2 regions of the Acidovorax sp. GW821-FHT11A03 genome follow, and region 2 is predicted to be linked to the other one. Evidence: riboswitches for the same ligand, from Rfam matches in the RefSeq annotation. Region 2 holds a riboswitch; the other holds the start of a gene.
What was found. Region 2 has a riboswitch for glycine ahead of gcvT (glycine cleavage system aminomethyltransferase GcvT). Riboswitches for the same ligand answer to the same signal wherever they lie in the genome.

Region 1 (10,854 bases), on a different contig from region 2:
GACGGGGGCGCGGCGGGTTTCCCAAGGACCACGGCGCCTGCGCGCGCGGCACCCGATGGTGCAGGGCGCGCAGGCCGCAGGGCAGGCCTGGCGCGGGGTCCGTGGCGGCCCGTGCGCCGCGTGCTCAGCCGCCTTCGGTGGGCAGCCCGGTCGCGTCCCACTCGGGCAGCCCGCCGCGCAGCCAGTACACGGACTTGAAGCCCTTGGCCGCCGCCACCTTGGCCGCCTTGTAGGACTTCCAGCATTCGGCGCCGTTGCAGGCAAAGATCACGGGCTTGGCCTTGTCCAGGCTGGGAATCTTGTCGAGCGCCTGGAAATCGTCCTGGGCCGCGTTGAACGCCACGTCCTTGAGGCTCTTTTCCACATAGGCGGCAAACACGGCGCCCCGGATGCGCCGGGTCTTGAATTCCTTTTCGGTGCGCGTGTCCACCAGCGTCGCGCCCTGGGCCTGCAGGCTCTGCGCCTCGCGCGCGGTGATGCGGTTCACCCCGGGCAGGCTGGTGGGCGTGAAGAGGCCGAGCTCCGCAACGCGCCGGTACTCCGCGGCCTCGGGGCGCACGGCGACCGGGGGCAGGCCGGTGGCGGACGAGGCCCCGCCAAACCACTGGGCCAGCTTGCCGCGCGCATCAGCGGGCAGGTCCTTCTTCACCACGATGGAAAACCCGCCCGGCACCGGCTGCGAGGTGGCCAGCACGCGCGCGGTGCCCGGGTGCGCGGCGGACCATTCCGCCCACTCGTCCTCCCGCACCACGGTGGCGTCGGCCGTGCCCAGCGTCAGGGCCGTGAGTCCCGCCTGGGGAAACTTCTCGTACTGCACGGCCCGCAGGTCCTGGAACGACAGGCCCGCCTCGTTGAGCATGCCGCGCGCCATGTAGGTATAGAGCGAATCCTGCTGGGGCAGGTAGAGCCTGCGGCCCTTCATCGCCGGCACCGCGTCGATCTGCGGCAGGCCGACCAGCAGGTACCTGTCCGATTTCTGCGTCGCGCCCACCAGTTCATAGCCGCGCTGCAGGGCGGAAGCGGCCACCTGGGCGGGGCCGATGAAGATGTCGTGGCTGGCGCTGCGCGTGGCGCGCATCACGTCGGCCAGTTCGTCGCTGGTGGCCAGGGCCACCGTCTGGCCGGCCGCCTTGGAGAGCCCGGACTCGGCGGCCGTGCGCAGGATGGAGTGGGCCGCCTTGCGGGCCGTGGGCTCCACCGCCACCATGGCGGTGAGCTGGGCCTGCGCCACGGCACAGGCCGCGCACGCGAAAAGCAGCACCGCGAGCTTGCCGCCCATGGGTCTCCAGTCAGTGTTCATGGCGCGCGCCCTCTCTCAAAAGAAAGGGCGAATATGCCCACGCCCTCCGTATCTGCGTACGAATGTTTCCGATGTTTTGTATTTGTTACGTTTACTAACGCCATGTCGCGCGCGGTGCGCAGGGGCTGCCGCACAGAATGCGGCCTAGGCTGAAAGCCGGGGGCCTGCCCACCGCTGTCGCGAGCCTGCCTGTTCAATCATTATTTTGGAGACCGTTTCCATGAAAGATTCCATGACATTGCCGCGCCGCCACATGCTGGCCGGAAGCGCCGCTGCCTTGAGCGCGCTGGGCCTGGCCGGATGGACCGGCAGCGCCAGGGCGCAGCAGGCCGCCAGCCCCGCCAAGCCGCTGCCCGCGTACGCGGGATGGAAGTCTTCCGATGCGCTCATCGTGCACAGCAGCAGCACGCTGGAAACCCGGCGCTCGGCTTTCGGCACCAGTGTCATCACGCCCTCCAACCAGCTGTATGTGCGCAACAACCTGCCTGCGCCCGACGCGGCCATCCTGGACAACCGGGACGCCTGGACGGTGTCGGTCGAAGGCGTGAAGAACCCGCGCAGCCTCACCCTGGCCGAGCTCAAGACCCTGGGCGTGGAAACCGTGGCCACCGTGCTGCAGTGCTCGGGCAACGGGCGTGGCTTCTTCCCCAGCAAGCCCAGCGGCACGCCCTGGGCCGTGGGCGCGGCGGGGTGCGTCGTGTGGAGCGGCGTGCCGCTGCGCAATGTGGTGGCGGCGCTGGGCGGGCTCGCCGATGGCGCGGCCTACCTCACGGGCACGGGGGGTGAGAAGCTGCCCGAGGGCGTGGACCCGCTGTCCGTGCTGGTGGAGCGCTCCGTGCCCATCAAGGCCACCGAGGACGCGCTGCTGGCCTGGGAAATGAATGGCGAGCCCATCTCGCTGGCGCACGGCGGCCCGCTGCGGCTGGTGGTGCCGGGCTACCAGGGCGTGAACAACATCAAGTACGTCAAGCGCGTGGCCTTCACCGGCGCACAGTCGCAGGCGCGCATCATGTCGCACGGCTACCGCATGTCGCCCCCCGGCTCCAAGGCCAGCCCCGACCAGCCGTCGGTGTGGGAGATGGGCGTCAAGTCCTGGATCAATGGCCCCCTGCCCGAGAAGGGCCCCCTCAAGGCCGGCCAGGTGCAGGTGCATGGCGTGGCCTTTGGCGGCACGCAGGCCATCAAGGGCGTGGAGGTCTCGGTGGACGGCGGCAAGACCTGGCAGGCCGCGCGGCTCATCGGCCCCGATCTGGGCAAGTTCGCGTGGCGCCAGTTCGTGCTGCCGGTGACGCTGGCGGCGGGCACGCACGTGCTGGCCAGCCGCGCCACCGATGCCGCAGGCAATGTGCAGGCCGAGCAGCGCGAGGAAAACCTGGGCGGCTACAACAACGCGAGCTGGCGCGACCATGCGGTCACGGTGACCGCAGCGTGACCGGGCGCCCCCCTGAGACGCTGCGCGCCTTCCTCCCTGGAGGGGCGCGCGCCCCCCGGACTGGCCGTGCCAGATCCGCGGTGCCACTGGTGCTGGGGCGCATCGGTTTCCAGCATTTGCGCGTGCCTGCGCTCGCGGCCATGTCGAGCGTGCTGCTGCTGTGGACGGGTGCCGGCTGGGCGGCGGATGCCGCCGAGCTGGCGCGGGGCAAGGAGCTGTTCATCAAGATCCAGCCTGCCTGCGCCGTGTGCCACACGCTGCAGGCCGCCGGTGCCGAGGGGCAGGTGGGCCCGGTGCTGGATGAGCTCAAGCCCGACGCGGGCCGCGTGCTGCGCGCGCTCAAGGCGGGCATCGGCGTGATGCCTTCGTATGCCGAACGCATGAGCGAGAAGGACATGCAGGCCGTGGCGCAGTTCGTGGCGCACGCCACGGGCGCTGCCAGGTAGGCCGGGCGCTGGCCCGTGGTGGCAGCGCCCGCCTGCGCGGCGGTGCTGCAACCCCGCTGTGCTCCCGTTCAGGCCGTGGTGCGCGATGGCACCAGCGCCTTGCCGGGAGCGCAGCCCTGCAGACCCTGGAATGCAAAGTCCACCTCGGGCACCCGGCCGCTCACGATGTCGGCCAGGGCCTTGCCCGAGCCGCAGGCGTGGGTCCAGCCCAGCGTGCCGTGGCCCGTGTTGAGGAAGAGGTTGGCCACCTTGGTGGCGCCGATCAGCGGCACGTTGCTGGGCGTGGCGGGGCGCAGGCCGGTCCAGAACTGGGCCTGGCTGGCATCGCCCGCGCCGGGGAACAGCTGCTCCACGCGGCGCACGATGGCGTCGCAGCGCACCTGGTTCAGGTGGCGGTCGTAGCCGTTCAATTCGGCCGTGCCGGCGATGCGCAGGCGGTCGCCACCCCGTTCGCTGGTGTAGCGCGAGAACACGAGCTTGAACTCGTCGTCCGTGAGGCTCACCTGGTGCGCCTTGCCCGCATCCTTGACCGGCATGGTCACCGAATAGCCCTTGGCCGGGTAGATAGGCAGCTGGATGCCCAGCGGCTGCGCGAGCAGTGGGCTGAACGAGCCCATGGCCAGCACAAACGCATCGCCGCGCACGCGCTCGAAGCGGCCTTCGGCATTGGTCACTTCCACGTGGTCGATGCGGCCACCTGCCTCGCGCAGCGCGGTGATGTGGTGGCCCATGCGGAACTGCACGCCCGCCTCTTCACACAGCTTGGCCAGCTCGCGTGTGAACTGGTTGGCGTCGCCGGATTCGTCCTCGGCCGTGTAGGTGGCTCCGGCCAGCTGCTGGCGGATATGGGCCAGGGCAGGCTCGATGCGCACGGCCTCGTCGGCGCTGATCACCTGGCGCTCGCAGCCGAGTTGGCGCATTTGCTCGGCAGGGGCCAGGGCGCCGTCGAATTCCTTTTGGTTGGTATAGAAGTGCAGGATGCCCTGCGTGCGCTGGTCGTACTGGAGGCCGGTGGCCGCGCGCAGCTGCTGCAGCGTGTCACGGCTGTACGTGCCCAGGCGCACGATCTGCTCGATGTTGTGGCGCGTGCGCGCGGGCGTGCAGTTGCGCAGGAAGGACAGGCCCCACAGCCATTGCCGCATGTCGGCGCGCAGGCGGAACAGCAGTGGAGCATCCTCCTTGCCCAGCCACTGCAGCACCTTGAGCGGCGCGCTCGGGTTGGCCCAGGGCTCCGCGTGGCTCACCGAGATCTGGCCACCGTTGGCGAAGCTGGTCTCGGCGCCGGGCGCACCCTGGCGGTCGATGACGGTCACCTCGTGGCCGCGCTGTTGCAGGAAGTAAGCCGAAGTCACGCCGAGCAAGCCGGCGCCCAAAACGATCACGCGCATGATTTTCAAAGCCTTTCTGGGCTCTGGCGCTAGAACAACATGCGCTGGCAGCTATGAATTCAATAGCGTGCAGCTGGCGCATGAATGCCCAAGCTGCCGCTCCCCCTGTCCTTGGTACCTGAGAGATTCACCGCGCGGCCCACATGGCGCGCGGTTTGCTCCTTCGGTGCGCTTCGCGTTGCGCGAAGCGGCTCTCCAGACGGCTTTGATGAATGGTGCAGTACGGGACCTGAGCGTGTATGGGAGTTTGCGCCTTCGGTGAAGCGGGCGGGGCCGCTGACTCTCCTGCGGGGGCCATTCTAGGAGCCCGCATCGCGCAAAAACCGCTTTGTCCGCGCTAATGAGCCGCAATCGTTGCTGATGCTGCGGGCACGGGGTTGGCCATAATCCGCCGGAACCTTCGCCTTTCTCTCCAGGACGCCTTGATGCCCGATACCGCCTTTGATCCGCTGACCAGCGCGGCCGTGCTCACCATGGCCCGCCTGGGGCGCACGCCCCGTCCGCTCGACCTGCCCGCCGCATTGCGTCCCCAGAACGCTGCCCAGGCCTATGCCGTGCAGGACGCCGTGGTGCGCGAGCGCGGCGAGATCGCGGGCTGGAAGGTGGGCGCGGCGTCGCCGCAGGCGCTGCCTGCGCGGGCGGCCCTGGCGCGCGATTCGGTGTTTGCGATGGCCGGCGGGGGCGTGGTGCGCCTGTCCTGCGCGGGCTTCGCCGTGCTGGGTGTGGAGGCGGAACTGGTGTACGAACTGGGTGCCGATCTGCCTGCCCGGGCGCAGCCCTACAGCGAGGCCGAGGTGCTGTCCGCCGTGGCGTCGGTGCGGGCGGCCATCGAGGTCTGCGACACGCGCTACGCCGCCTGGGCGCAGCAAGGCGAGTGGAGCCGGCTGGCCGACCAGGCCTGCCATGGCGCACTCATCGTGGGGTCGGGAGCGGAGAGCGCGCAGTCGGTGCAGCCGATGCGGCAGCCTGTGGTGCTGTCGGTGAATGGCGCGCAGGCCGTGCGGCACGCTGGCTGGGGCAACCCGGCGGGCGATCCCTTGCGCCTGCTCGCCTGGCTGGCCAATGGCGGCGCGCACAGCCTGGGTGGGCTGCGCGCGGGACAGTGGGTGACCACCGGGTCCTGCACCGGCACCGTGATGGTGGCGCCGGGCACGGTGGTGGTGGCTGAGTTTCCCGGCCTGGGGCGCGCCGAACTTCAACTGGGCTGACCGGCGGCGCCCTGCGCGGCGCGCGCGCCGGGCGTGGGGTCAGTTGCGGCGCGGGTTGTCGGGCTGCTGGTCGCGGCGGTTCGGTACGCCGTCGCCGTCCCGGTCGCGGTCATGGCGGTTGGAGACGCCATCGCCGTCACGGTCCCAGCCGCCACGCTGAAACTCCCAGCGGCCTTCGCGTTCCACCCAGTGCGGCTGGCGATACTGGTGGCCGGCGCGGGCCTGCACCCAGTGGCCGCGCACCCATTGGTAGCGGTTGCCACGCCATTCCCAGTGGCCTTCTTCCCACACCTGGCCCCGGCGGGGGCGGGGCACGGCTTCATGGCGGGGGGGAGGGGGCGCGGGCCTCACCTGGTACTGCGTGGCGTGGTAGCTGCGCTCCGGCTGGCCCGATTGGACGATGACGGTGCCCTGCGTGGCGGCATGCGCCTGCGGGAGGGTCCACAGCGCCATCAAGGCGATGGAGGCTGCGGTGAATGTCTTGCGGGTCATGAAGGTCATGGGATTCTCCTGATGTTCCTTGCGGAAGCGGTCACTGCATGGTGGCGGCACGGGCAGCCGGGCCGCGTAGGCGCCCTGCGGGGGTGTGCGTAGGCGGTGAGGGCCAGTTCCTGGCGCGCCCGCCGCCCTCGGGGGGCGGGCGGCGCTCAGGCCCCGTCAATTGCGATAGGGGTTGTCCGGGCGGCGGTCGTGGCGGTTCGGCACGCCGTCGCCGTCGCGGTCGCGGTCGTGGCGGTTGGACACGCCGTCGCGGTCCCTGTCATGGTCGCGGTCGTAGCGGTTGGGAATGCCATCGCCATCGCGGTCGCGGTCATAGCGATTGGGGATGCCGTCGCCATCGCGGTCCCAGCCGCCGGGGCGCATTTCCCAGCGGCCCCCATGCTCCACCCAGCGGGGCTCGCGGTAGTAGTAGCCCGGGCGGGCCTTTACCCAGTGGCCCTGGATCCAGACGTGGCGGTGGCCGCGCCAGTCCCAGTACCCAGGGACCCACACCATGTCGCGGCGGGGGCGGGGCACCACTTCGTAGCGCGGTGGCGGGGGTGGGCCGTACTGCACCATCACCGGCGCGGGCGGCGCCTGGTAGTGGTGGGGCTGCCCCGACTGGATGACGACGGTGGCGCTGGTCTGTGCCTGCGCCACGGTCGCGGCGCCCAGCGACAGCAGGGCGATGGAAGCAGCGGCGAGTGCATTGCGGGCCATGATGGTCTCCTCAAAATGATTCCTTGCGGAACCGGAGACTTCATGGTGCAGATGCTGCGTCAAGACGGTGTAGGCGAATTGCGAAGTCTTGTGAAGTTGTGTTTCCCGTGGCGGCAAAGGCGGGGCTTTTCGTGATTTCTTTCACGCCGGGGCGTGCAGGCGGCCGTCCGGTGCAGGCCTGCGCGTGTCAACGCCACCACACCAGGGCCGCCACCACCAGCAAGGCAAACCATGCAGGGTGCCTGCCCTCGGTGGCATAGAACACCAGCATTCCGCTGACCAAGGTGGCCAGCCCGGCCACGTCAGCCACCCAGGCCCCCAGGTTGGCATCCCCGGGTACGGTCCCCAGGCGCCACAGCAGGGCGCTGAGGGCCCAGCCCAGCACGGTGGCCAGGTGCCAGGTGCCCCACAGGATGCGCACCTGCCGCTCGTGCAGCACGGGCTTGCCGCCGGTGGGCACCACGCCCTGCGTGCGCAGTGCGCGAAACACGAGGAATTCACCCAGCACCGAGTGCGCAACGCCCACCAGGGCGAGGCCCCCGGCTGCCAGTACCAGCGCAGTATTCATCATGGACAGTTTTCAAGTCAATCAGGGTGGCCGTGGAAGGTGCAGACGCGGCGCGGCGATCCGTCTTCGTCGCCTTCAGCGCCTTGGGGGCCAGCACAGGGCCAGCGCGGGCGGCAGCGCCAGCCAGAAGCCCGAGGCGGGCATGAGCACGATGCCCAGCAGCGTGAGTGCCAGCAACCCGGCACCGAGCCCGCGCATGGGGACGGGCGCCATGGCTGTGTTGCGTTCGGCCAGCAGGATGGCCCAGCCCAGCAGCGCGAACAACACGCCGAACAGCACAAACCAGACCACGGCGCCCACGGTCGGGTCTTTTTGCACGCTGTTGAAAACGCCGCGCCGCACGATCTCCTGCAGCTGGGTCGGAAACACGACGGCGGCATACAGCGTGTGCAGCAGCGCCACGGCCAGCATCCACGGGCCCTTCCAGCGGCTGCGAGGCGGCATGGCCGCAGAGCGAGGGGAGGGGGAGGTCAGGGTGGTCATGTGGGCGGGTTCCTAGGAAGAAAGAAGGGCGGGGCAATGCGTGCGCACCCGTGCACCCAGCCCCGTGAGCAGGTGCATCAGGCCCATCCACATGCGCTCGAACGCCGGCATTTCGCCGGGCACCTGCACCAGATGATCGCCCAGCACGCGCTGGTGGCGGGCGGCGGTGATGGGTGGCGGCGTCTTGGCGCCAAAATCGAAAACCGCCTGCGTGAAGGGTTCCATCTGCCAGGCCTGCATGTCAGCCAGTGCGGGGGCGAGTTCGGCGGCGTAGGCCTGCACGGAGAGGCCGGCGTTGACGAGCCCGAGTGCCTGGTAGGCCTGCAGCACCAGCGCGTCGCGCTGCGGGTCGGAGGGAGGGCGCTGCAGTGCGGACCACGCCTGTGTCACTTGCGCCCGAAACCCGTCGGAGAGGCTGCGCGTGCAGCCAAAGTCGAGCACACCCACCGTGCCATCGGGGGCGAACAGAAAATTACCAGGGTGCGGATCGGCATGCACCCGGCCCAGCACAAAAGTGCAGTGCATGAACCAGTCCCACAGGTGCTGCCCGGCCTGATCGCGTTGCTGCTGTGTGGGTTGCGTGGCCAGCCAGGCCTGCAGGTGCTGGCCCGGCAGGAACTGCTGCGTGAGCACCTGGACCCGCGTGTGCGACAGGATGGGCCGCGCCAGCGCCACGCCGGGCAAAGCCGCGTGCTGCGCAAACCATTGCAGTTGCTCGGCTTCCTGCAGGTAGTCCACCTCGCGCAGCAGCGTGGCCTCGATCTCGGCCATTACGCCGTCCACCACGGTGCTGGCGGGCAGGGGCATGTCGGTGTGGGCCAGCGCGCGCAGCGCGGTGCGCATCAGCTGCATGTCGCTGGCGATGGTGGCGGCAATGCCGGGGTACTGCACCTTGACGGCCACCGTGCCGTGGCCCGCCAGCTGTGCGCGGTGCACCTGGCCCAGGCTGGCGGCGGCGAAGGCCGTGGGCTCGAAGTGGTCGAACAGCGCCTCGGGCTCCTGGCCGAAGGCCTGGCGGAACACGCGCCCCACCAGCGCGCGGTTGAGCGGCGGCGCCTGGTGGTGGGCGCGCGCCAGCTCCTGCCGCACGCCGTCGGGCAGCAGGCCCGGGTGCATGCTGAGCAGCTGCGATACCTTGAGCGCCGAACCCCGCAGCTGGCCCAGGGCGCCAAAGAGGATGCGGCCCAGGGCGGCCTCGTGGTCGGCCTGCGCCTGGGCAGACGGCGTGCTGCGCACGCGATGGCCTAGTTGGGCCATGCCGATGCGTGCCGCCGCCAGGCCCGTGATGGTGCCGCGCGCAAGCCGGCTGGTGCGCGGCGGGTCAGCGCGGGCCATGGTTTGAAGCGGCCAGTTGTTGCAGCATGGCCTGCACGATGCGGCGGTGAAACGGCGTGATGACGGCCATGTAGGCATGGCCCAGCGTGTTGTGGATGTGCACCACGGTGCTGATGACGACCGTGGGGGCACTGCCAGGCTGGCCGTGCTTGGTCAGCGAGACCTGCACATCCAGGTGTTTGTCGTCCTGCCCCATCACCACTTCGGTGTCGCTCAGATGGCGGATGAGGAAGATGCCCACGCGGTCTCCGACGCGGTAGCTGCGCGCATTGGTTGGAGAGGCTCCGCTGGCAAGCGGATGCACGTCCTGCAACTGCCCCACGCCCTTGAGGCCCACCAGCCGCACCAGCTTGTTGCGGACTGCCAGAAGTTGCTCCGTCCACCGCGGTGTCCTGGCCAAGACCTCCAGCCAGGTCTGCAATGCGCTGGCGGCGGGGCGGGGATCGGTCGTTGTGAAGGCGTCAAAAAAATCCGCGTCATGCAAGGTGGCATGGATGACGGTGCCTGGGGGCACCTGGATTTCGCGCACGGCGGGGGCGGTGGTCATGCGGACTTCCTCTTGCGGGGCGTGGCCACTGGCTGTGCGGCGGGTGTCGGGCTGGCAGCGCGGGGTTTGCGCGGCGCACGCGGCGGTTTGGAAGGCTCCGGCGACCGGGATGGTTCAGCGGCTGCCGTGTAGGCGGGGGCCGGGCCGGGCGGTGCGCTGGCCATGGCCTGTCTGGCTAGGTGCAGCATGCCCATCAGGCCGCTGCTGTGCTGCACCATGCGGGCCATCTGGCTGCGCAGCACAAAGCCACCCAGTTGCAACACGCGGTTGACGAGCCCTCCGCGCAGCGCCTGCACCAGCACGCCGAGCGAGAGGTCCACCAGCTGCGTGGTGTCGGCAAATTCCTCGGAGGTGTCGGCCAGCCAGTACGTCACCACACCGGCCAGGTAGTCGGTGTACAGCCCGCCCGCCATGCCCTTGAAGTCGCAGGGCTCGATTTCGCCACTGGCCTCCGCGGCTTCCAGAAAGCTGGCGACGGCCTCGCGCAGGCTGTGCCGCGCCGCCAGGGGCTCGGCCAGCATCGACAGCGGCGAGCGCCGCGCCAGAGTGCGCACCTGGGCCACGAACTCGCGGTCGGCCAGCAGGCGCTCCAGCACCGCGTCGGTCAGGCGCTGCAGCTTTTCCTGCAGGCCGTAGCCCGCGAAGCCGGGCGTCTGCAGGGTGTCGGCCAGCGCCTGGTGGGCCACGTCGTCCAGGTAGCCCAGCACGATGCGGTCCTTGGTCGGGAAGTATTTGTAGATCGTGGCGTCGCCAATGCCGGCGGCGCGGGCGATGTCCTTCATCGTCGTGCCGTCGAAGCCCTGGCGGGTCATGAGGTCCACCGCGCTGGCCACGATCTGGCGGCGGGTGGCATCTTGCTGCTGGCGGGTGGTCTTCATTTAATATCTTTAAATTGGTAAAATTTACTATTTAAAGAATAGTGTATTCACATTAAAGAGTCAACCGGC
Region 2 (10,854 bases):
CCTCTGCACTGCAGCGCCACGCTGAGGCGAATCAGCCCGCAAACAGTGGCAGGTCTGCCTTCTTGAGCGTGCGCAGCACGAAGCTCGAGCGGCTGTGGCGTATGCCCTTGATCTTGTAGAGCTTCTCGCGCAGCAGGCGCTCGTAGTCGCGCGTGTCCTTGACCACGATGCGCAGCAGATAGTCATAGTCGCCGGAGACCAGATGCGCCTCGATCACCTCGGGAATGCTGGCCAGCGTTTCGCCAAACTTTTCAAGCGTGTTGTCCGAATGGCTGTCCAGCGTGACCTGCACGAGCACCGTGTCCGCCAGGTCCAGCGACTGCGGGTTGATGCGCACGGTGTAGCCCTGGATGACACCGGCCTCTTCCATCTTCTTGATGCGGCCCCAGCACGGCGAAGCGCTCAGGCCCACCGCCTGGCCGATCTCCTGCAGGCTGGCACGGGCGTTTCCCTGAAGCACAGCGAGAATTTTTCTGTCAAGACGATCCATGGCCACAATTATTCATGAATATCACCATATGCAGCAAATTTTTCTGCAAATTTGAAAATTCAAGCGAAACATGGAAAGAACTGCTGCGCCTCGCAGCGCATACTTTGGACATCAAGGCGCTCTTACCGGAGCGCACAAACTGACAGGGCCCCGGAATGGTTACCGCCAGACCGGGGCGCTTGACAAGCAAGCACCTACCTTCGCGGCCGCCCGGCTGCCCCTCCCCCCCTCCCCCTTGCCTGGCCCAGGCCAGCAGCCTGCCTTTGTCGCCCCGGCGACGATTGCCTCCTTCCAGCGCGTTAATAAGCACGCTTACCAGCACAAACCCCGATGCCCGGGGCCATGCTGCAGCGCCATAATTTTCAGGACCGCCAACCCATGCTGCCAGCACCCTTTCCGCTGGTGCGTGCAAGGGGGCGCGGCAAGAAACATACTCACAGGAGACACCATGCAATTGACTTCCCTCGCTGCGGGCCTGGGCCTTGCGCTCGGCTTGATGGCCACCGCCAGCGCGCAGACCACCACGCTCAAGATCGGCTACGCCACGGCGCCCGATTCGCACTACGGCGTGGGCTCCAAGGTCTTCTGCGACGAAGTCGAGAAAGGCACGCAGGGGCGCTACAAGTGCCAGTACTTCCCCAACTCCGCGCTGGGCGGCGAGCGCGAGCAGATCGAGGCCATCCAGCTCGGCACGCAGGACCTGGTGAACACCTCCACCGGCCCCGTGGGCAATTTCGTGCCCGAAGTGAAGATCGTGGACATCCCCTTCCTGTTCCGCGACTACGACCATGCGCGCAAGGTGATGGACGGCCCCATCGGCCAGGACATCCTGACCAAGTTCCCGAGCAAGGGCATCATCGCGCTGGCCTGGACGGAGAACGGTTTCCGCCACATGACCAACAGCAAGCGCGACATCGTCAAGCCCGAGGACGCCAAGGGCCTGAAGATGCGCACCATGGAGAACAAGGTGCACATGGACGGCTACCGCACCTTCGGCATCCTGCCCACGCCCATGGCCTTCCCCGAGCTGTTCGGCGCCATGCAGCAGGGCACGGTGGACGGCCAGGAGAACCCCATCCCCGTGATCCTGTCGGCCAAGTTCTCGCAGGTGCAAAAGCACCTGTCGCTCACCGGCCACGTGTACTCGCCGGCGCTGCTGCTGCTCTCGCCCAAGGTCTGGAACAAGCTCAATGACGCGGACAAGAAGGTCTTTACCGATGCCGCCAAGAGCGCCTCGGTGGCCCAGCGCAAGAAGGTCAACGACGACGAGAACAACGGCATCGCCCTGCTGGAGCAGCAAGGCATGAAGGTCACCAAGACGGTGGACGGCGCGGCCTTCCGCGAAGCCCTCAAGCCCGCCTATGTGGGCTACGCCAAGGAGTTCGGCGCCGACAACATCAAGAAGATCCAGGACGTTCGTTAACTCTTTTGAGCGACTCACACAGCCCTCCTGGCGTCGTTGTTGCGTCTTGCCGTACTGGTTGTACTGTCTGCGACGCAACGCCTAGCCAGGACCGCTTCGCTGGGCTGTGTGAGCCGCTCTTGACCCGCGCCCCGCATCGCCCGGCCCACACAAGGCGCCGGGCGCTTTTGCTTTGACCCTGCACGCCCTTGTCCAAGACCGTCCCGTGAAAACCTTCGAACGCTATTTTCTGGCCGCCAACCGCTGGGCATTGATCCTGCTGCTGGCGGCCATGTCCATCATCATCTTCACCAACGTGGTGATGCGCTACGTCACCCACAACTCGCTCGAATGGGCCGAGGAGGTGTCGCGCCACATGATGATCTGGCTGACCTTCCTGGGCGCCGGCCCCGTGCTGCGCTATGGCGGCCACATCGCGGTGGAGAACCTGCAGGATGCCCTGCCCCGCGCGGGCGCCATCGCCCTGCGTGCCGTGGTCGCGGCCTTGCTGTTCGCCTTCTTCGGCTTCATGGTCTGGTACGGCTGGCTGTACATGCAGCGCACCATGTTCCAGATGACGGCCGTGACGCAGATCCCGTTCGCCTACATCTACAGCGCCATGCTGATCGGCGGCGTGCTGCTGATCGTGCACTTTTTGTTCATCGTGCGCGGCTACGTGCTCGACCGCAACTTTGCGGCCGATGAACACTTCGATGCGAATGCGAGTGCCTCCCTATGAGCGCGTCCATCATCCTCATCGTTTCGGCCTGCCTGTTCCTGGCCATGGGCGTGCCCGTGGCGTTTGCGCTGGGCCTGGCCACCGCGGCCACGCTGATCCTGGCCGAGAGCTACCCGCTGATGGTGCTGCTCAAGGAAACCTTCACCGGCATCGACAGCTTTCCACTGATGGCCGTGCCCTTCTTCATCCTCGCGGCCGAACTCATGAGCGGCGGCTCGCTGACCGAGGTGCTGCTGAGGTTTGCCGGGCAGTTCGTGGGCCACAAGCGCGGCGGGCTGGGCTACACCAACGTGGTCTCGCTGACCTTCTTCTCAGGCATCTCGGGCTCGGCGCTGGCCGATGCGGCGGGGCCGGGGTCGATGCTGATCCGCATGATGGACAAGGCCGGCTACGACCGTTCGTACGCGGCGGCTCTCACGGCCTCGACGGCCATCGTCGGGCCCATCATCCCGCCGTCCATCATCATGATCATCTATGCGCTGCAGGATGAAACGGTGTCGGTGGGTGCGCTGTTCGTGGCCGGCCTGCTGCCGGGCCTGCTGATCGCGGTGGCCATGTGCGTCGTGAACTTCCACGTCTCCAAGAAGCGCAACTACAAGGGCGACGGCCGGATGCCGCCGCTGGCCGAGATCCTGCAGACCACCTGGAAGGCGCTGCCCGCCATTTTGCTGCCGGTGGTGATCCTGGGCGGCATGCGCGCCGGCTGGTTCACGCCCACCGAGGCCTCGGTGGTGGCGGTGTTCTATGCGCTGGTGTGCGGCAAGTTCGTCTACCGCACGCTGCAGTGGAAGGCGCTGCCCGACATCCTGGCACGCTCGGCCCTGCTGTCGGCCTCGGTGCTGATCATCATCGGGCTGTCGGCCGCGTTCGCGTGGATCCTGACCATCGAGGGCATTCCGCAGCAGATGGCCGACTGGCTGGTGGGCATGAACCTCTCGCCGTGGATGTTCCTCATCATCGTGAACATCTTCCTGCTGCTGTTCGGCATCTTCATCGAGCCGCTGCCGGGCGTGATGGTGCTGGCGCCCATCCTCGCGCCCGTGGCCGTGAAGCTGGGAATCGACCCCATCCACTTCGCGATGGTGGTGATCTACAACCTCACGCTGGGGATGATCACGCCGCCCGTGGGCGGGCTGCTGTTCGTCACCTGCAACGTCTCGCGCGTACCGATGTCGCAACTGGTGCGCGAGCTGGTGCCCTTCCTTTGGGCGCATGGCGTGGTGCTGGTGGTGCTGACCTTCATCCCGCAGCTGTCGACCTGGCTGCCGAAGGTGCTCGGGTTCATCAAATAGCGTCTGCGCGGCTTCAGCCAGCGGATATACTGGCGACCGTCAGGAGAGAGCCCCTTCCTTCAACGAAAGGGGCCGCCGAAGGCGCAGGCAGCAGCCGAACGCTCAGGCAAAAGGACTGGCAACCGCCCGCAGTGATGCGGGCGTTCCCTTGCTGGAGAGAGATGGACCGTGCAGCACGGCACCCATCCACCGAAGGAGCAAGCCGCGCGGCCAGCCAGGGCGCTGCGGTGAATCTCTCAGGTAAAGCGGACAGCAGGGCAAATCCCGCGACCCATGGGGCCGCGGCCACCATTTGCCCCGGAGTCCGCCTTGACCACCCCTACCGCCCCGCTGCTGACCACCCCTCTCAACGCCCTGCACACCGAGCTGGGCGCCCGCATGGTGCCGTTTGCGGGTTACTCCATGCCCGTGCAGTACCCTGCCGGCCTGATGGCCGAGCACCTGCACACGCGCAACGCGGCGGGTTTGTTCGACGTCTCGCACATGGGCCAGCTCAAGCTTGTCGGCCCCGGCGCCGCTGCCGCGTTCGAAACCCTGATGCCCGTCGACGTGATCGACCTGCCCGTGGGCAAGCAGCGCTACGGCCTGCTGCTCACCGACGAAGGCACGGTCATCGACGACCTGATGTTCTTCAACCAGGGCAATGACACCCTGTTCGTCATCGTCAACGGCGCCTGCAAGGTAGGCGACATCGCGCACATCCAGGCACGCATCGGCCAGCGCTGCGACGTCATCCCCATGCCCGACCACGCCCTGCTTGCGCTGCAAGGCCCGCAGGCAGTCACCGCCCTGGCGCGCCTGGCACCCGGCGTCGAAAAGCTGGTATTCATGACGGGTGGCGACTTTTCCATTGCGGGCTGCGACTGCTTCGTGACCCGCAGCGGCTACACCGGGGAGGACGGCTTCGAGATCTCGGTGCCCGCGTCCCAGGCCGAAACCCTGGCGCGCGCGCTGCTGGCCGAGCCCGAGGTCAAGCCCATCGGGCTGGGCGCCCGCAACTCGCTGCGCCTGGAAGCCGGCCTGTGCCTGTACGGCAACGACATCGACACCACGACCACCCCGCCCGAGGCGGCGCTGAACTGGGCCATCCAGAAGGTGCGCCGCACCGGCGGCGCGCGCGCGGGCGGCTTCCCCGGTGCCGACAAGGTGCTGTCGCAGATCGACAACCCCGCCAGCCTGCAACGCAAGCGCGTGGGCCTGGTCGCGCTGGAACGCGTGCCCGTGCGCGAGCACACCGAACTGCAAGGCCCCGACGGGCAGAAGATCGGCGAAGTGACCAGCGGCCTGCTGGGTCCCACCGTGGACAAGCCGGTGGCCATGGGCTACGTGGCGCCAACCTTTGCCGCCGTCGGCACGCGCGTCAACGCCATCGTGCGCGGCAAGGCCGTGCCCATGGAGGTGGTGTCCATGCCGTTCACGCCTGCGCGCTACCACCGCGGCTGACCCTCTGCAACCGCCCCAGCCCGGCTAAAGTGGCGGCTGGCATCGGCACTTTTTCTGTTTACCCCTTTTTTTGGAGCTTCCCCCATGACCATCAAGTATTCCAAGGACCACGAGTGGATCGACATCTCCGACCACGAAGCCGCCACCGTGGGCATCACGCTGCATGCCCAGGACGCCCTGGGCGACGTGGTCTTCGTGGACCTCCCCGAGGTCGGCACGACCTTCACCCAGGGTGACGTGGCCGGCGTGGTCGAGTCCGTGAAGGCCGCGGCCGACGTGTACATGCCTGTCACCGGCGAAGTCGTCGAAGTGAACGAAGCACTGCGCGCCGACCCCTCGCTGGCCAACAGCGATCCCATGGGTGCCGGCTGGTTCTTCAAGGTCCATGTGACGGACATGCTGCAGTTCGATGCGCTCATGGACGAACCCGCCTACGCCGAGTTCGCCAAGAACGCCTGACCCTCCGATGCCCCGCGGCCCGGCACCTCCCCGCCGGGCCAATGTGTTTCCTTGCACTGTGCCGCCGCCGATGACCTCCCAAGCCCCCCTGCCCACCCTCGCCGCACTCGAGAACACCACCGAGTTCCTGCCCCGCCATATCGGCATCGACGCAGCCGACGAAGCCCACATGCTGTCCGTGATCGGCGAAGCCTCGCGCAGCGCGCTCATCGAGAGCATCGTGCCGCGCTCCATCGCGCGCAGCCGCGCGATGTCGCTGCCCCGGCCCGCCACGGAAGCCGCTGCGCTGGCCGAACTCAAGGCAATGGCGTCCAAGAACAAGGTTCTGCGGAGCTTCATCGGCCAGGGCTACTACGACACGCACACGCCGGGCGTCATCCTGCGCAACATTCTCGAAAACCCCGCCTGGTACACCGCCTACACGCCCTACCAGGCCGAGATCTCGCAGGGCCGCATGGAGGCGCTGGTCAACTTCCAGACCATGGTGTGCGACCTGACCGGCATGCCGATCGCCAACGCGTCCATGCTGGATGAAGCCACGGCCGCCGCCGAGGCCATGACCCTGGCCAGGCGCTCGGTCAAGAGCAAGAGCAATGTGTTCGTGGTGGCCGGCGACGCGCACCCGCAGACCATCGAAGTCATCCAGACCCGCGCCAGGCCCCTGGGCCTGGAAGTGCGCCTGGCCAACTCCGCCGAGGAATGGAACGACCTGCTGGCCGGCGACTACTTCGCCGTGCTGGCCCAGTACCCCGCCACCAGCGGCCGCATCGACGACCTGCGCGCCGATGTGGACAAGGCGCATGCCAAGCAAGCCGCCTTCATCGTGGCCGCCGACCTGCTGGCCCTGACGCTCATCACGCCCCCGGGGGAATACGGCGCCGACATCGTGGTCGGCACCACCCAGCGCTTTGGCATGCCCATGGGCGCGGGCGGCCCGCACGCCGCCTACATGGCCTGCCGCGACGAGTTCAAGCGCAGCCTGCCCGGCCGCCTGGTGGGCGTGAGCGTGGACGTGCACGGCCAGCCCGCCTACCGCCTGGCGCTGCAGACGCGCGAGCAGCACATCCGCCGCGAAAAGGCCACGTCCAATATCTGCACTGCGCAGGTGCTGCCTGCCGTGATCGCCAGCATGTACGCCGTGTACCACGGCCCGGACGGCCTGAAACGCATCGCGCAGCGCGTGGCCAGCTACACGGCCATCCTGGCCAGGGGACTCACGCAGCTAGGCGCCCCCGTGCGCCCCCAGGGCTGCTTCGACACGCTCACGCTCAAAACCGACGGCGCTACCAAATCAATAGCTGCTCGCGCAGTGCAGATGGGCGCCAACCTGCGAATTTACTTCGAGAACTACCTCTGCATCTCGCTCGACGAGACAACCACGCGCGCCGATGTCGAACTGCTGTGGAAGATCTTCGCCCAGGACGGCCAGGCCCTGCCCACCTTCGAGGCGTTCGAGCACGGCGTGGAGCCGCTGATTCCCGCCGGGCTGCGCCGCGCCAGCAGCTACCTCACGCACCCGGTGTTCAACACCCACCACTCCGAAACCGGCATGCTGCGCTACATCCGCCAGCTGTCCGACAAGGACCTCGCGCTCGACCGCAGCATGATCCCGCTGGGCAGCTGCACCATGAAGCTCAACGCCACGAGCGAGATGATCCCCATCACCTGGCCCGAATTCGCCGGCGTGCACCCGTTTGCCCCCGCCGACCAGCTCCAGGGCTACCGCGAACTGGATGAACAGCTGCGTGCCTGGCTGTGCGAAGCGACCGGCTACGCGGGCATCAGCCTGCAGCCCAACGCCGGCTCGCAGGGCGAATATGCCGGCCTGCTGGCCATCAAGGCCTACCACGAGGCCCAGGGCGAGGGCCACCGCAACATCTGCCTGATCCCCAGCAGCGCGCACGGCACCAACCCCGCCAGTGCCCAGATGGTGGGCATGCAGGTGGTGGTGACGGCCTGCGACGCCAATGGCAACGTGGACCTGGCGGACCTGAAGGCCAAGTGCGAGCTGCACAGCGCGCACTTGGCCTGCGTGATGATCACCTACCCCAGCACGCACGGCGTGTTCGAGACCCAGGTGAAGGAGCTGTGTGCCCTGGTGCACAGCCACGGCGGGCGCGTCTACGTGGACGGCGCCAACATGAACGCCCTGGTGGGCGTGGCCGCCCCCGGCGAGTTCGGCGGCGACGTGAGCCACCTGAACCTGCACAAGACCTTCTGCATTCCCCATGGCGGCGGCGGCCCCGGCGTGGGCCCCGTGTGCGTAGTGGAAGACCTCGTGCCCTACCTGCCCGGCCAGCCCGGCCGTGGCGACCAGCCCCTGGAGCCGAGCGCCGGCAAGGTCGGCCCCGTCAGCGCCGCCCCGCTGGGCAACGCCGCGGTGCTGCCCATCAGCTGGATGTACTGCCGCATGATGGGTGCCGAGGGCCTGCAGGCCGCGACCGAGACAGCCATCCTCAGCGCCAACTACATCAGCGCGCGCCTGAAGGACCACTACCCCACGCTCTACGCCTCGGCCAACGGCCATGTGGCGCACGAGTGCATCCTGGACCTGCGCGGCCTCAAGGACACCAGCGGCGTGATGGCCGAGGACGTGGCCAAGCGCCTGATCGACTACGGCTTCCATGCGCCCACGCTGTCCTTCCCCGTGCCCAACACGCTGATGGTGGAGCCCACCGAAAGCGAAACGCTGTTCGAGATCGACCGCTTCATCGACGCGATGATCGCCATCCGCGAGGAAATCCGGCAAATCGAAAATGGCGCGCTGCCGCAGGACGACAACCCGCTCAAGAACGCGCCGCACACGGCGCAAAGCCTGCTGGGCGCGCAGTGGACCCGCCCCTACGCCCGCGAGACCGCCGCCTATCCCGTGGCCGCCCTGCGCAGCAGCAAGTACTGGTCGCCCGTGGGGCGCGTGGACAACGTGTGGGGCGACCGCAACCTGGCGTGCAGCTGCATCCCGGTGTCCGACTACGCCTGATCCCAGCGGGCAGGCGCCCGGCGCCGTTCCTCCCCGCCCACCACAAGCCTTCGTGCGGCCTGCCCGCACGAAGGCTTTTTTATTGCCCGGCCCCCACCGGCGGCCCACGGGCAGCCGCCGGAACGCGACTAAGATCGCGGGCTGTCCGATACCCCCACCTCCAAGGAGACCCCTTTGCGAAACCTTTTTTGCGCACTGCTTGCCGGCTTTGTGATCGCCCCCGCCGCCATGGCGCAGGCCAAGCCCGTCACCACGGCCAGCGGCCTGGTCTATGAGTCCCTCAAGGAAGGCACGGGCGAATCGCCCAAGGCCACCGACACGGTGAAGGTGCACTACAAGGGCACGTTCCTGGACGGCAAGGAATTCGACAGCTCCTACAAGCGCGGCGAGCCCACCGAGTTCCCGCTCAACCGCGTGATCCCCTGCTGGACCGAAGGCGTGCAGCGCATGAAACCCGGCGGCAAGGCCAAGCTGACCTGCCCGGCAGCGATTGCCTATGGCGAGCGCGGCGCTGGCGGGGTGATTCCGCCCAACAGCACGCTCAACTTCGAGATCGAGCTGATCTCGGTGCGCAAGTAAGAAGACCCATGCTGCTGAAGGTGGGTGACCTCGCGCGGCGCACCGGCCTCACGGTGCGCACGCTGCACCACTACGACGAAATCGGGCTCCTCAAGCCCTCGGGCCGGTCGGACGCCGGCTACCGGCTGTACAGCCAGGCCGACGTGCAGCGGCTGCATGGCATCCAGACCATGCGGCAGATGGGCCTGCCGCTCAGCGACATCGGCGACCTGCTGGTGGGCGACACCATGGCGCCCGAGCGCATCATCGGCCAGCAGATCCGCGCGCTCGACCAACAGATATCGCAAGCCACCGAACTGCGCGGCCGCCTGACCATGCTGCGCGATGGCCTGATGGCAGGGGCCGAGCCCGACATGGGCAACTGGCTCGAAGCGCTGGCGCTCATGACGACCTATGGCAAGTACTTCAGCTCGGCCGAGCTCAAGCAGATCTTCACCAACTGGAGCCTGATCGAAGCCGACTGGCTGGTCGTGAAGGACCTGGTGCAGAGCGCCATGGACCGCCAGCTGCCGCCCGACGCCCCGGAGGTGCAGGCGCTGGCGTACCGCTGGATGGCGCTGATGCTGCACTGGATGGGCGGCGACATGGACCTGCTGGAGCGCTGGGGCCACATGTTCCGCACCGAGCCCACCACCCACGGCCGCAACCATGCGCCGCCGGGCGAAATGATCGAGTACGTCGAAGTCGCCATCAAGCTGCGCATGAACCTGCTCGACAAGTACCTGACCCGCGACGACCTGCGCGCGCTGGGCCATGTGCCCCACACCCAGTGGGCGGCGCTGGAGTGCTCGGTGCAGCAACTGCTGGCGCGCGGAGTGGCCCCGCAGCACGCCGACGCTGCGGCGGCGGCACGGCGCTGGGATGCGCTGTTCGGCCAGCTGACACGCAACGACGCGGCGCTGCGCCAGAAGCTGCTCACCGCGTCGATGCAGGAGCCCTTGCTGCAGGCGGGCTCGCCACTGAGCGCGCCCGTGCGTGCGTACCTGCACGCTGCCCTCGCCCACGTGCATGCCGCCGCTGCGGGGCCAGCCGCGCCACCCATCCGTAAAAAAACAGTAAAAATCGCTTGACCCTCACGCAACGTGAGGCTTGACAGTCGGTCTTCTGACAGACCGACCCATGACTGCCGACCCTTCCTCTCCCGTTCTCCCCGCATCCCCTGCCGCCGCAGGGCGCCTGCACGCGCTGGACCACCTGCGCGCCACCATGATGTGGCTGGGCATCGTGCTGCACGCATCCATCGCGTACATGGCAGCCCCCTCGCCCCTGCCCTGGCACGACGACCTGTCCACGCCCGTGGCCGACCTGCTGGTGGCGGTGATCCACGCGTTTCGCATGCCGCTGTTCTTCATCCTGGCGGGGTTCTTCGTGGCACTGCTGGTGCAGCAGCGTGGGCTGGCCGGCATGGCCCGCCACCGCGTGCGCCGCCTGGGCCTGCCGTTCGCGGTGTTCTGGCCGCCGCTGTTCATC

Region 1: it holds a riboswitch for glycine, as region 2 does, so the genes downstream of both, AC1RVY_RS20530 (D-amino acid dehydrogenase) here and gcvT (glycine cleavage system aminomethyltransferase GcvT) in region 2, are expected to answer to the same signal.

Annotation. Positions count from the first base shown of each region.
Region 1 covers NZ_JBXASG010000008.1:161,560-172,413, forward strand. The annotation lists gene AC1RVY_RS20515 (rhodanese-like domain-containing protein) at 125-1,300, opposite strand; gene sorT (SorT family sulfite dehydrogenase catalytic subunit) at 1,521-2,732, shown strand; gene sorU (SorU family sulfite dehydrogenase c-type cytochrome subunit) at 2,873-3,178, shown strand; gene AC1RVY_RS20530 (D-amino acid dehydrogenase) at 3,247-4,566, opposite strand; glycine riboswitch at 4,662-4,775, opposite strand; gene AC1RVY_RS20535 (2-keto-4-pentenoate hydratase) at 4,992-5,774, shown strand; gene AC1RVY_RS20540 (thrombospondin type 3 repeat-containing protein) at 5,814-6,266, opposite strand; gene AC1RVY_RS20545 (YXWGXW repeat-containing protein) at 6,432-6,974, opposite strand; gene AC1RVY_RS20550 (hypothetical protein) at 7,162-7,542, opposite strand; gene AC1RVY_RS20555 (DUF6463 family protein) at 7,618-8,025, opposite strand; gene AC1RVY_RS20560 (ABC1 kinase family protein) at 8,038-9,360, opposite strand; gene AC1RVY_RS20565 (DUF2867 domain-containing protein) at 9,347-9,907, opposite strand; gene AC1RVY_RS20570 (TetR/AcrR family transcriptional regulator) at 9,904-10,785, opposite strand.
Region 2 covers NZ_JBXASG010000013.1:80,807-91,660, reverse strand. The annotation lists gene AC1RVY_RS26135 (Lrp/AsnC family transcriptional regulator) at 32-490, opposite strand; gene AC1RVY_RS26130 (TRAP transporter substrate-binding protein) at 939-1,913, shown strand; gene AC1RVY_RS26125 (TRAP transporter small permease) at 2,119-2,631, shown strand; gene AC1RVY_RS26120 (TRAP transporter large permease) at 2,628-3,923, shown strand; glycine riboswitch at 3,954-4,051, shown strand; glycine riboswitch at 4,065-4,186, shown strand; gene gcvT (glycine cleavage system aminomethyltransferase GcvT) at 4,233-5,366, shown strand; gene gcvH (glycine cleavage system protein GcvH) at 5,451-5,825, shown strand; gene gcvP (aminomethyl-transferring glycine dehydrogenase) at 5,896-8,805, shown strand; gene AC1RVY_RS26100 (FKBP-type peptidyl-prolyl cis-trans isomerase) at 8,980-9,384, shown strand; gene AC1RVY_RS26095 (MerR family transcriptional regulator) at 9,393-10,454, shown strand; gene AC1RVY_RS26090 (acyltransferase family protein) at 10,504-10,854, shown strand, end outside.